DNA from 3 places in the Roseateles sp. GW823-FHT07B05 genome. Region 3 is predicted to be linked to each of the others. Evidence: predicted binding sites of a transcription regulator. Region 3 holds the regulator's gene; each other region holds the start of a gene.

Region 1 (4,154 bases), on a different contig from region 3:
AGTGTTGAGGCTCGCAGCAAACTGACCCGGGAGCCGTCCGTCGGCACTGAGTGGCCTCAGTCCCAGAACACTCACAGTAGGCCGGGTTGGGCGGCGACCTCAAGGGCGCAGACCCAGTGGCCGGCATGACTGGCGGATTCAACCGGTCGACGCAACACACTAGAGGCCGCCCCGGCCGAAGGAGTGTTGAACATGAGGCAGCGACCGCGCATTTACTACTCGGATAGCCAGAAGGCGCTGATGTGGGAGCGCTGGCGAGAAGGTCGGACGCTGCACGAGATTGGGAAGCTCTTCGACCGAGGGCACTCCTTGATTCACCGAATCATTGCTGAAAGCGGCGACATGGAGACCAGCGGCGCCAAGCGGCTGACCAACGCGGCCGCCATCAAGCCGGCATGGACCCGCCGCCTCAAGTAGGCGCCAGCGACATCTGTCGTTTCCTTGCGCGGAATGCGGCGCCAAAAGGGACGATGCGATGAGTTGATGCCCCTTCGCTGCGCTACGCAGCGAGACGATGCTCGTAGTAGGCCGGCGCCCGGTCATCGAAGATCTCGTATAGCGCCTTGAGGTTCTTCGGATCGGGGTTCAGCCAGGCGTCCACGTGCTCAGGCTTGATGCGGATGATCATGCGATCGTGGCCGGCATCACGCACCTCGGGCGGCGGTTCATCGGTGATGGCCGCAAACGACAGCAGGTCCGGCTCGCCGTCCTTGGTCCAGTGCGACCACAGGCAAGCGATGTACATGAGCTCCGGCGGATTGGGCCGGAACTGAAGGATCACGTTCTCCGGCTTCTCACCCGGCGCCAGCTGACGATGCTCCATGTCGTGGCGTTTGACGTTCTCGTAGAACGTGTCCACCAGCAGGATGCCGTGCGTGTAGCCAAACTGCCCCTTCCAGAACCGCTCCAGATTGTCGCGACGCGCGTTGTAGGTACCGGGGTACTCCATGTCGTACGACGCCGGCCGGCCGGCGGGCCGGCACTGGTAGCGCATCGGCAGCACCACGCGCTGGCCGTCACGGACAACCATCACCGGCGCATACACGCCGGGGAAGATGCGCGAGTCCCGGTCGAGCAGATCCGTTCGGCGCAGGTCCTCCAGATCAAGCCGCGCCTTCGAGATCTTCGAGGGCGCGATACGAAGGCTGTCCAGCACGGTCTTGGCCGGCGTGGGATTGGTCTGAGCGATGCGCTCGGCATCGGCCAGGCGTTTGCGCTGCGTGAACAGTTCCTTCTCCAGCGTCATGGCCCGCTCCGCCTTGAAGGCCTCGACGAGACGTTTGATCTCCTGCTCCTCGGGCGTGCTCGCCTCCCCCTCGAACGCCGCCTCGAGCGCCTTCGGGATCTTCAGCTTGGCCTCCTGCCGATTGAAGAAGAGCCGCACGAACTCCTTCATGCTGAGGTGCGCACCGAACATCCGGACGTAGTCACGGTAGTTGGCTCGAATCTGGGCTGAGTAGCACATGGGTGACCTGTCCCTGCTCGTGGGATGCCGCCGTTATCGCACATCGATGCATGCGGGTGTGCGTGACGGATGACAGCCCTCCCCTCGATCGACGGACCGCCTGCTGGACTCGCATCGTCGCGTGGTGTACTGTATAAATAAACAGTGTCTTCAACAAACCTGACCGCGCTGACGCCCCTGACGCTCCAACCCCATGTCTGCCCACCCCGTGCAGCGGGACTTGCTGTCCCCGCTGCAGAGCCCTTCTGTTGCCTGTGAAACGCGCGATGCGGCCGCCGAGCCCGTCGTGCTGGCGTCGCCTGCACAGAACGTCGCCGGGGCGGCCTGCGGGCTGCCCGGCGACTTGATGGACGCCGTCTGGCGCGCGGATCAACTGGGCAATGCCCGGACATCGGCCGTCAGTACCGGCTTCTCCGCCCTGGATGCGCAGATCCCTGAGGGCGGCTGGCCCTGTGGGTGCCTGATCGAGATCCTGCAGCCGCAGCCTTCGGTGCTGGAGTGGCGTCTCATCGGCCCGTCGCTTCGCCCGCTGCTCAAGGGGGGCCGCGCCGTCGTCGTCGTCGGCCCGCCCAAGCCGCTTCACCTGCCAGGTCTGCGGCACCTCGGCGTCGAGGAGCAGCAGCTGAGCTGGGTGGTGGCCAACACGCCCTCGCAGAGGCTGTGGGCAACGGAACAGCTGCTGCGGGCCAATGCCGCGGCCGCTGTCGTGACCTGGATGCCTCAGGCCCGGCCGGAGCAGCTCAGACGCCTGCAGGTGCTGGCGCAGGCCTGCGAAGGGCTCGTCTTCATCTGCCGGCCATTGGTCGCACGCCATGACCCGTCGCCCGCGCCGCTTCGCATGGTGGCCCGACCGCTGACGGACTGGCAGATCGAGGTGCAAGTCATCAAGCGCAAGGGACCGGCCCAGGAGGTGCCGCTGCAGCTGAGTTCCGTGCCGGGCGGCATCGAGCACGTCCTGACCCCCCGCACGCGCCTGCCCAGCGCGCTCAGGCCCACCAAGGAGAACCACGTTGTTGTGGGTCGTTCTGCTCACCTCGATCCCGGCCATCTCGCCCGACAAGTCCTCGACCGCGTCGCCAGCCTCTGACGACCTGCGCGGCCTGGTGCTGTGGTCCCTGCAGTTCACGCCCCGCGTGGCCGTGATGGAGGGCTGCGCGGTGGCGATGGAAGTGGAGTCCAGCCTTCGGCTGTTCAAGGGGCTGGACGCTCTGAAGCAGCGGGTCAGTGCCGAGGCGCCCGATCTGGGCGTCGTGGGCATCGGATGGGCGCCCACGGCGATGGCCGCGCTGGTGATGGCGCGGTGCGGCGTGCTCGACCTCGGGCGCCGGCTGCTGCAACCGGTCCTGGACGAGTTGCCGCTGGCCGCCCTGACCGCCGCGGTTATCCATGCGCAGCCGCTGTCCTGCGCCGGCATCACCCTGCTCGGTGAACTGCGCCGCCTGCCGCGCGCCCAGGTCAGCCGCCGCTTCGGCGCCGCTCTGCTCGCCGCGATGGACCAGGTGTACGGGCAGCGAGCCGAGGTATTCAGGTACGAGGACATCCCCGAGGACTTCTCGGCTCGCATCGAGCTGCCTGCGCGCGAGGACCATGCGCCTGCGTTGCTGATGTACGCCCGGCCCTTGCTCATGCAGATGTGCGGCTGGCTGGCCGCTCGACATGCAGGTGCGCTCGGGTTTCGACTGCGCTGGATCCACGACTCCTTGCGCGCGAAGGACGCCGGCGACGGCGGCGAGGTAAGCATCCGCTCCGCCGAGGCGCTGCGGGACCTGGAGCACTTCGTGAGGCTGCTGGCCGAGCACCTGGCGAAGCTGGAACTGCTCGCCCCGGTCGGGGAACTGCAGATCGACGCCATCGGCGTCCAGGCCCTCAGCGAGCGGAGTGCATCGCTGCTGCCGGAGAGCCTGGGCGCGGGCGAATCGCTGTATCTCGTGCTCGAACGCATCGCCGCCCGCCTGGGTCCACAAAGCGTGCTGCAACCGGTGCTCATCGACGACCACCGCATGGAGTGGATGACCCACTGGACCCCGCTGGCCAAGCAGAGGCGGAGCACACCGGCGCCTGTCCCGGAGCAGCCGGAGCCGACCTACGTGCTGGAAAAGCCCCTGGAGCTGGCCGTCATCCACGACCGTCCGTACTACGAGGGCCCGTTGACGCTGCTGGTCGGCCCGGACCGCGTGGAAGGCGGCTGGTGGGACCGGCTGCCCGGTACGTCAGCGACGCGCAATGTGGTGCGGGACTACTGGATTGCCCAGTCCGACACCGCGGGCGTGCTGTCCATCTTCAACACGCAGGATGCCAACGGCCGCATCGCGTGGTACCTCCATGGCCACTTCGCCTGATCGGCCCGCGGCGGCGCTGCCGGACTACGCGGAGCTGCGGGTTCTCAGCAACTTCTCCTTCCTCAAGGGTGCCAGCTGGCCGGAGGAGTTGGTACAGCGCGCCAAGACCCTGGGCTACGCGGCCATCGCCATCACCGACGAGTGCTCGATGGCAGGCATCGTGCGCGCGCATGTCGCGGCGAAGGAGCAGGACATCCAGCTGCTGGTCGGCAGCCAGTTCCAGGTGGCCGGCGAGTTCCCGCACACGCTCGTCGTCTACGCCTGCAACCTCAACGGCTACGGCAACCTGTGCCAGCTGATCTCCAAGCTGCGGCGCAGCGCGGAGAAGGGCACCTACGCGGTGACGCCCG
Region 2 (4,154 bases), on a different contig from region 3:
AACGGGCGAAACAATCCCGGCCGGTGCCGGGGACAGCGGGTGGAGCGACTCGCAGGGCCGCTTTGCCAAGGAGCTGAAGGCGTGTAACCGGGTGAACCGCCGTGCTGGCGGCAGCCGGCAATGTAGCACGGAGGGGAAAAATGCCTCCGCGTGCGCCGTCAAGCGGCCTTCAGGCGCGCAGCAAGCGGCGCACCAGATCGGGGGCAAACCCGCGTGTCAGCAGGAAACGTGTCTGCCGCGCCTGCGCCGTCGCGTCGCGCGGCGGTTCGGCGCCAAAACGCTTGTGCCAGACCTCGCGGGCGCGTTCCAGCTCGGTTTCACGCAGCGTGGTCTGCTGGTCGGCGTCCAGCTTCAGCCCATGCCGGGCCAGTTCCTGCTGGATGCGCTGGGTGCCGAAGCGGCCGGCACGCACGTGCAGCCGCGATTCGACAAAGCGGGTTTCGTCCAGGTAGCCGTCGGCAGCGAGGCTGTCGAGCAATGCATCGATGGCGGCCGAACGCGCTTCGGGGTCATCGTCTTCGGTCGGCGTCTCGTGATCCGCGCCGTCGGCGTCGGCCGACGTCACGGTCTGCTGCGCGCGCTGCTGCTCGATGCGCAGCAGCTTGCGCCGCAACTCGGTGCGGCTGTGCTCGCGCTGGGCCAGCAGGCCGATGGCGCGTGCTTTCAGCGACAGCGGCCCGCGGCTGGCCATGCTCCGGTGGCGTGGCGCGGCGGTTTAGGCTGCGTCGGGCGCATCGGCGCCCAGCGGCGCGACGCCGACGGCCGTGCGGATCTTGTTCTCGATCTCGCGCGCGATGTCCGGGTTCTCGCGCAGGAACTCGCGCGAGTTGTCCTTGCCCTGACCGATCTTCTCGCCGTTGTAGGCGTACCAGGCACCGGACTTGTCGACGATCTTGTGCACCACACCCATGTCGACGATCTCGCCCTCGCGGCTGATGCCTTCGCCGTAGAGGATGTCGAATTCGGCGGTCTTGAACGGCGGGCTGACCTTGTTCTTGACGACCTTGACCTTGGTCTCGGAGCCGATGACCTCTTCGCCCTTCTTGATCGAACCGATGCGACGGATGTCCAGGCGCACGGAGGCGTAGAACTTCAGCGCATTGCCGCCGGTGGTGGTTTCGGGCGAGCCGAACATGACGCCGATCTTCATGCGGATCTGGTTGATGAAGATGACCGTGCAGTTGGTCTTCTTGATCGTGGCGGTCAGCTTGCGCAGCGCCTGGCTCATCAGGCGGGCCTGCAGGCCGGGGAGCTGGTCGCCCATCTCGCCTTCGATTTCGGCGCGGGGCGTCAGCGCGGCGACCGAGTCGATGACGATGAGGTCCACGGAGCCGGAGCGCACCAGTGCGTCGACGATTTCCAGCGCCTGCTCGCCGGTGTCGGGCTGGCTGATCAGCAGGTCGGTCAGGTTGACGCCCAGCTTTTGCGCGTACTGGATGTCCAGCGCGTGCTCGGCGTCGATGAAGGCGCAGGTGCCAGAGAGCTTTTGCATCTCGGCGATGACCTGCAGCGTCAGCGTCGTCTTGCCGGAGGACTCGGGGCCGTAGATCTCGATGACGCGGCCGCGCGGCAGGCCACCGACGCCCAGCGCGATGTCCAGCCCCAGCGAGCCGGTAGAGACGACCTGGATGTCCTCCAGCACCTCGCCTTCACCGAGACGCATGATGGAGCCCTTGCCGAACTGCTTCTCGATCTGCGAGAGGGCGGCCTGCAGGGCCTTGGCTTTTTCGGTGTTCAGGGCTTTGACGGGGGCGTCCATTCGAATCTCCAGGTGAATGCGTGGATTATGGGTCAATCTGTACGTTTGTACAGTAGTTTTGTCCGGCGGTTTGAGGACAGCTGGCCCCCGCGAGGGGACTTGAAAGCGCCGGTATCGGGTCTGTGAATCGGATGCTACGGGCTGGGTAGCTCATGGCGTGAGCCAGTTTGCGGAGTTGCGCCAGCGCAGAGGGCAGCCGGCGTCGGCCCGTAACATCGGGCGCAGGAGACAGACAACCATGCGCATCCTCATTGCGGAAGACGACCAAGTGCTGGCGGACGGCCTGCTGCGCGCGCTGCGCGCGTCGGGGTATGCGGTGGACCGCGTGAGCAGCGGCACCGAGGCCGACACGGCGCTTGCCACGCATGAGTTCGACCTCGTCATCCTGGACCTGGGCCTGCCGCGGCTGCACGGGCTGGAGGTGCTGCGCAAGCTGCGCGCGCGCGGCTCGACGATGCCGGTGCTGATCCTGACGGCGGCCGACAGCGTGGAGCAGCGCGTCAAGGGCCTGGACCTGGGCGCGGACGACTACATGGCCAAGCCGTTCTCGCTGCAGGAGCTGGAGGCGCGCGTGCGCGCGCTGACGCGCCGCGGCCTGGGCACGGCCAGCAGCGTCATCAAGCACGGGCCGCTGACGTTCGACGCGACCGGCCGCGTGGCCTACATCAACGACCAGATGCTGGAGCTGTCGGCGCGCGAGCTGTCGCTGCTGGAGGTGCTGCTGCAGCGCGCCGGGCGGCTGGTCAGCAAGGACCAGCTCGTCGAGCGGCTGTGCGAGTGGGGTGAGGAGGTCTCGAACAACGCGATCGAGGTCTACATCCACCGGCTGCGCAAGAAGATCGAGCAGGGCCCGATCCGCATCGCCACCGTGCGCGGGCTCGGTTACTGCCTCGAAAAGATCAATTCGTGATGGCGCACCCCGCCGGCCGGGTACGGCCGTCGACCCTCCGCGAGGGTCGGACCTTGCTCGGGAGCGGCCCAGCGCTGCGGTCCGCGTAAATGCCAACCAAGGAAGGCGCCAGCCCGCAGCAGGGCTCGCTGTTCGGCGAGATCCTGGACTGGATGCTCGCGCCGCTGCTGCTGATCTGGCCGATCAGCGTGGCGCTGACGTGGCTGGTGGCGCAGGGCATTGCGAGCCGACCCTACGACCGCGAGCTGGGCGAGATGGCGCGCAGCCTGGGCCAGCAGGTGGCGGCCGCCGAGGCGCCGCAGAAGGGCCGCGACCGCTACGCGCTGGCGCCGGAGGCGGCGGCGCTGCTGCGCGTGGACGCGTCGGACACTGTGTTCTATCAAGTGCTGGGCCTGCGCGGCGAGCTGCTGAGCGGCGATGCGGCGCTGCCCGTGCCCACGGACGATGCACCCGCCGTGCCGTGGGAGCTGCACTTCCGCGACGACGAGGTGGGCACGGACGCGGTGCGGGTGGCCTACCTGTGGGTGGCGCCGGAGGGGCAGGCCGGCCCGGGCAAGGCGATGCTGGTGCAGGTGGCCGAGACGCTGGGCAAGCGCGCGCGGCTGACCAACGAGATCATCAAGGGCGTCATCCTGCCGCAGTTCGTCATCCTGCCGCTGGCGGTGCTGCTGGTGTGGCTGGCGCTGGCGCGCGGCATCTCGCCGCTGAACGAGCTGCAGCGGCGCATCCGCTCGCGCGAGAGCTCGGACCTGTCGCCCATCGACGAGCAGCGCGTGCCGGACGAGGTGGCGCCGCTGGTGCAGGCCATCAACGACTTGCTGGCGCGGCTGGACTCCTCGATGAGCCGGCAGAAGCACTTCCTGGCCGACGCGGCCCATCAGCTGAAGACGCCGCTGGCCGGGCTGCGCACGCAGGCCGAGCTGGTCCAGCGCGAGATCGATGCGGGCCGCTCCAACCCCGACGAGCTGAAGCGCTCGCTCGCGCAGATTGCACGCGCCAGCGAACGCGCCGCGCACATGGTCAACCAGCTGCTGTCGATGGCGCGGGCCGAGGATGCCGAGCAGGCCATGCGCCGGGAGTCGGTCAACCTGGCTGAGGTTGCCGTCGACACGGTGCGCGACTTCGTGCCGCGGGCGCTGGAGCGGCGCATCGACCTGGGCTACGACGGCGTGGTGCCGGACGACAGCCGGCTGCGCGTGCACGGCCAGCCGGTGCTGATCGGCGAGCTGATCCGCAACCTCGTCGACAACGCGCTGCTGTACACGCCGGCGGGCGGGCTGGTGACGGTGCGCGTCGTGGAAGACCCGTTCGGCCAGGTCGTCGTGCTGCAGGTGGAGGACACCGGGCCGGGCATCGCGCCGGGCGAGCGCGAGAAGGTGTTCCAGCCGTTCTACCGGTCCCTCGGCAGCGGCGTGGAGGGCTCGGGCCTGGGCCTGGCCATCGTGCAGGAGATCGTGCAGCAGCACGACGCGGAGCTGATGCTGG
Region 3 (4,154 bases):
TCTACTACGACCGCGCCCGCAACGAGTGGTGGGGCCTGTCCGACCGCGGCCCCGGCGGCGGCACGCTGCCCTACGAGACGCGCGTGCAGCGCTTCACGCTGGACATCAACGCCAACACCGGTGCGATCTCCAACTTCCAGATCCAGCAGACCCTCAAGTTCACCAGCGCCGGCATCGCGCTGAACGGCCAGGCGCCCGCCACGCCCAGCCTGCTGGGCAAGTCCTTCGATCCCGAGGGCATCGTCGTCAACCCCGTCACCGGCAACCTGCTGGTCAGCGACGAGTACGGCCCCTCGGTCTACGAGTTCAACCGCAGCGGCCAGCTGGTGCGCCAGTACGCCACACCGGCCAACCTCGTGCCCAAGGCCGGCAGCAGCGTCGACTACAACGCGCTGGCGCCCGCCGGCAGCACGCCGCAACTGACCAGCGGCCGCGAAGGCAACCGCGGCCTGGAAGCGCTGGCCATCACGCCCGACGGCCGCTACGCGTTCGCGATGCTGCAGAACGGCACCGTCACCGACGGCTACGACGCCGCCTCCGGCACGCGCGGCCAGTACACCCGCATCGTCAAGTACGACACCGCCACCGGCGAGGCCGTCGGCCAGTACGCCTACCAGCTCAACAGCTCGGGCCAGGGCCGCGGCATCTCGGCGTTGGTGGCCATCGACGCCAACCGCTTCCTCGTGCTGGAGCGCAACAACCGCGGCATCGGCATCGGCGCCACGGTGGCCAGCCCCGACAAGAACGTCTTCGAGGTGGACCTGAGCACCGCCACCGACGTGTCCGGCCTCAACCTGCCCGCCAGCGGCGCGCTGCCGGCCGGTGTCATCGCCGCCGCCAAGGGTGCCAAGGTCATGGACCTGGACGCCAACACGCTGGCCGCGCTGGGCAACAAGTCGCCCGAGAAGTGGGAAGGCCTGGCCATCGGCCCGCAGCTGGCCAACGGCAAGTACGTCATCCTGGCCGGCACCGACAACGACTACAGCGTCACGCAGAACGGCACCGGCACGCAGTTCGACGTCTACCTGGACGTGACCAAGGCGGACCCGTTCGCCTCGTCCATCCAATGCCCCGTGGGCGTGACGACCGGCTGCTTCTCCACCGCCACCTCGCTGGGCGCCACGCTGACCAGCGCCTACCAGCTGCTGCCCGGCGTGCTTCACAGCTACACGGCCGACATCGCCGGCTACACGGCGCCGGTGCCCGAGCCCGAGACCTACGCGATGCTGCTGGCCGGCCTGGGCGTGCTGGCTTGGGCCCGCCGCCAGCGCCGCGCCTGATCAGCGCGCCAGCAAGGCCAGCATCAGCTCGATGCGGGCCTTGACCGGGCTCAGCGCGCCGGCCGACGGCAGCAGGCCGGGCAGGTCCATCACCGGCCCGGCATCGCAGCGCGTGCTGCGCAGCACGCGCACACCGGCAGCCTGCGCGTCGCGCAGCGCCGCCTCCAACGGTCGGGCCAGCGTGCCGTTGCCGGTGCCGGCGGCCACGATGCCGTCCACGCCCGCCGCCAGCAGCGCCCGCACGATGCGGCCGTCCGCGCCGGCGTGGTTCAGCACGATGTCCACGCGCGGCCAGTCCGCCGCCGGCACGGCGATGCGCACCAGGCCCAGCGCCTCGCCCGCGGGCCAGCGGCCCAGCACGCGCACGGTGCCCTCCTCCACGCGCGCCACCAGCGCGCCGTCCGTCGACTCGAACGCATCGACGCGGTAGCTGTGCGTCTTGCGCACCTGCAGCGCGTCATGCACACGCCCTGCGAACGCCACGACGACGCCCGCAGCGCCCGGCGTGGCCGCCACTTGCACGGCATCCGCAAGGTTCTGCGGCCCGTCCGGCACCAGCGCCGTCGCCGGCCGCATGGCCGCCGTCAGCACCACCGGTTTGGCGGGCGCCAGCACGCGGTGCAGCAGGTAAGCGGTTTCCTCCAGCGTGTCCGTGCCGTGGGTGATGACGATGCCGCCCACGTCGGGCCGGTCCAGCTGCGCCTGCACCGCGGCGGCCAGCGCCTGCCAGGTGGCGATGTCCATGTCCTTGCTGTCCAGCTGCGCCACCTGGTGCGCCTCCAGCCGTCGCCCGGCCAGCGTCGGCACGGCGGCCAGCAAGTCCTCCACACGCAGCTGCGCCGCCGTGTAGCCCACGCCATCCGCGGCGCTCTGCGCGGTACCGGCGATGGTGCCGCCCGTGCCGAGAATGACGATCAAGGGCTCAAGGGTTTGCAATTTTCGATTCCTGGATAAAAATACAGATACTGGATACACAACCAGCCCAACAAAAAGGCCGCCCGTGCAAGACCAACCCAAGCTTACCGCCCGCCAGCAGCAGATCTTCGACCTGGTCCGCCACGCGATCGAGAGCACCGGCTCCCCGCCCACGCGCGCCGAAATCGCCGCCGAGCTGGGCTTCAAGTCCGCCAACGCCGCCGAGGAGCATCTGCAGGCGCTGGCCCGCAAGGGCATGCTGGAACTGGTAGGCGGCACGTCCCGCGGCATCCGGCTCAAGTCCGACACGCTCAGCGCCGTCAACCGCGCCCGCCAGTTCAGCCTGCCCATCCCCAGCCTGTCGCAGCTGACGCTGCCGCTGATCGGCCGCGTCGCCGCCGGCGCGCCCATCCTGGCGCAGGAGCATGTCGAGCAGACCTACACCGTCGAGCCCAGCCTGTTCGCCAAGAAGCCCGACTACCTGCTCAAGGTCAAGGGCATGAGCATGCGAGACATCGGCATCCTCGACGGCGACCTGCTGGCGGTGCAGTCCGCCAAGGAGGCCCGCAACGGCCAGGTCGTCGTCGCCCGCGTCGGCGAGGAAGTGACCGTGAAGCGCTTCAAGCGCGGGCCTGCGGGCATCGAACTCCTGCCCGAGAACGCCGATTTCCAGCCCATCCTCGTCAGCGAGGACGAGCATTTCAGCATCGAGGGCCTGGCCGTCGGACTGATTCGTGGACAAGGGTTCAATTGACCCCGGTTCGATGGAAATGAAAAAGGCCCGTGTCACCGACACGGGCCTTTCGTTTTGGGTGGGCCGGGGTCACTTGAACCCTGCCCGCAAACCCGCATGGCTATTGGGTTTTCACTTGATGGCCTTGACGAGTTACCCGGAAAGTTACCCGGTCAGTGCGCCGCGTGACCTCGCTGCAGGGCACTTCAGGTGTGCCAGGATTGTGATTCCTGGGCATCGAGCGGGCCGCCCACTGGCGTGCGGTCAACCGGGTAACTTTCCGGGTAACTGGCCCAAACCGGGTAACTTGGCGCGCTGGAAACCGGGTAACTCTGCCAAGCGACTCCCGCGCATGCCGCGTGCACCTGACTCGAAATCAGGCGTCCGCGTCCCCAGTCTGCGCCGGCTCAGCACCCATCGGCCGCGCCACCGATGCGAGCACGCCGTGAAGCCGCTCCAGGTCCAGCGTCGCCCGCAGCAACTTCAGCTCAAGCAGCGCGGCGAGGTACTGCGGCACCCACTCAGGGATGGGCGTCAGCCCCTTGCGCCAGCGCCAGGCCGTGTTGGGGACGAGACCCGTGCGGCGGGTGAAGTCAACCGCCTTCCAGCCCAGCTCCTCTAGGCCGGTGTCGAACTGCTCCGGTGTCATCGCTTTCCTTCCTGCCCGCTTGGGGCTTCAACCGCTACGCTGCAAGCAGCGTAGCGCATCACTCAAAGTAGATCAAACAGCAGATTAATCTACATTTATTTAACATAACGCCGGTTGTCGACATTCGCGCAGAGGTGTTGTCCACACCCCCACCGGCTCGCAACCCGCATGCCTATTGGCATCGCGGCCGATGCTCACAAATGCAGCACTTCTAACCCCGCCGCTATTTCGCACAATGTAGATTGTGCGCGCAAGTTATCCACAGGCGGCGCGGCGCGACTTCAGACCTACATCGCCCGCCCGCTGCAAAAGTCGCGGGGACAGCGGGGACACGGGGACAAGCTCTGCAAGCCATTGATTCAAAAGAGAGATATTGTCCCCGCCTATTGTCCCCGCTAGAAAACAGGCGGGGACAAAACGGCGCCTGATTGCCTGATTCACGCCGTTTCGTCTACTCCTGTTCACTTTGGCCATGCCGGGTCACTGCTGCGCTGCGCACTTGGCGTTTCGGCCGAACACGCCGACCCCGCCGAAACAATCGCGCGAATGTAGATTAATGCCCGTGTGGCGTTGGTCA

What was found. Region 3 encodes LexA, which represses DNA repair genes until DNA is damaged. Its sites were predicted from a motif close to ACTGTATNNNNATACAGT; they were not measured.
Region 1: a site for LexA is predicted at 1,594-1,611, ahead of imuA (translesion DNA synthesis-associated protein ImuA). Genes of this name have one in related genera too.
Region 2: a site for LexA is predicted at 1,796-1,813, ahead of recA (recombinase RecA). Genes of this name have one in related genera too.

What each region holds. Positions count from the first base shown of each region.
Region 1 is NZ_JBXAGX010000017.1:70,924-75,077, forward strand. Features, by position in the region: gene AC1Q7O_RS24645 (helix-turn-helix domain-containing protein) at 1-8, shown strand, start outside; partial or broken gene AC1Q7O_RS24650 (IS30 family transposase) at 193-348, shown strand; gene AC1Q7O_RS24655 (SOS response-associated peptidase family protein) at 500-1,465, opposite strand; gene imuA (translesion DNA synthesis-associated protein ImuA) at 1,659-2,552, shown strand; gene AC1Q7O_RS24665 (Y-family DNA polymerase) at 2,476-3,804, shown strand; gene AC1Q7O_RS24670 (error-prone DNA polymerase) at 3,788-4,154, shown strand, end outside.
Region 2 is NZ_JBXAGX010000003.1:64,486-68,639, forward strand. Features, by position in the region: gene AC1Q7O_RS08450 (regulatory protein RecX) at 170-691, opposite strand; gene recA (recombinase RecA) at 716-1,759, opposite strand; gene AC1Q7O_RS08460 (response regulator) at 1,998-2,669, shown strand; gene AC1Q7O_RS08465 (sensor histidine kinase) at 2,759-4,154, shown strand, end outside.
Region 3 is NZ_JBXAGX010000015.1:483-4,636, reverse strand. Features, by position in the region: gene AC1Q7O_RS23335 (esterase-like activity of phytase family protein) at 1-1,280, shown strand, start outside; gene AC1Q7O_RS23330 (asparaginase) at 1,281-2,198, opposite strand; gene lexA (transcriptional repressor LexA) at 2,281-2,949, shown strand; gene AC1Q7O_RS23320 (hypothetical protein) at 3,305-3,577, opposite strand.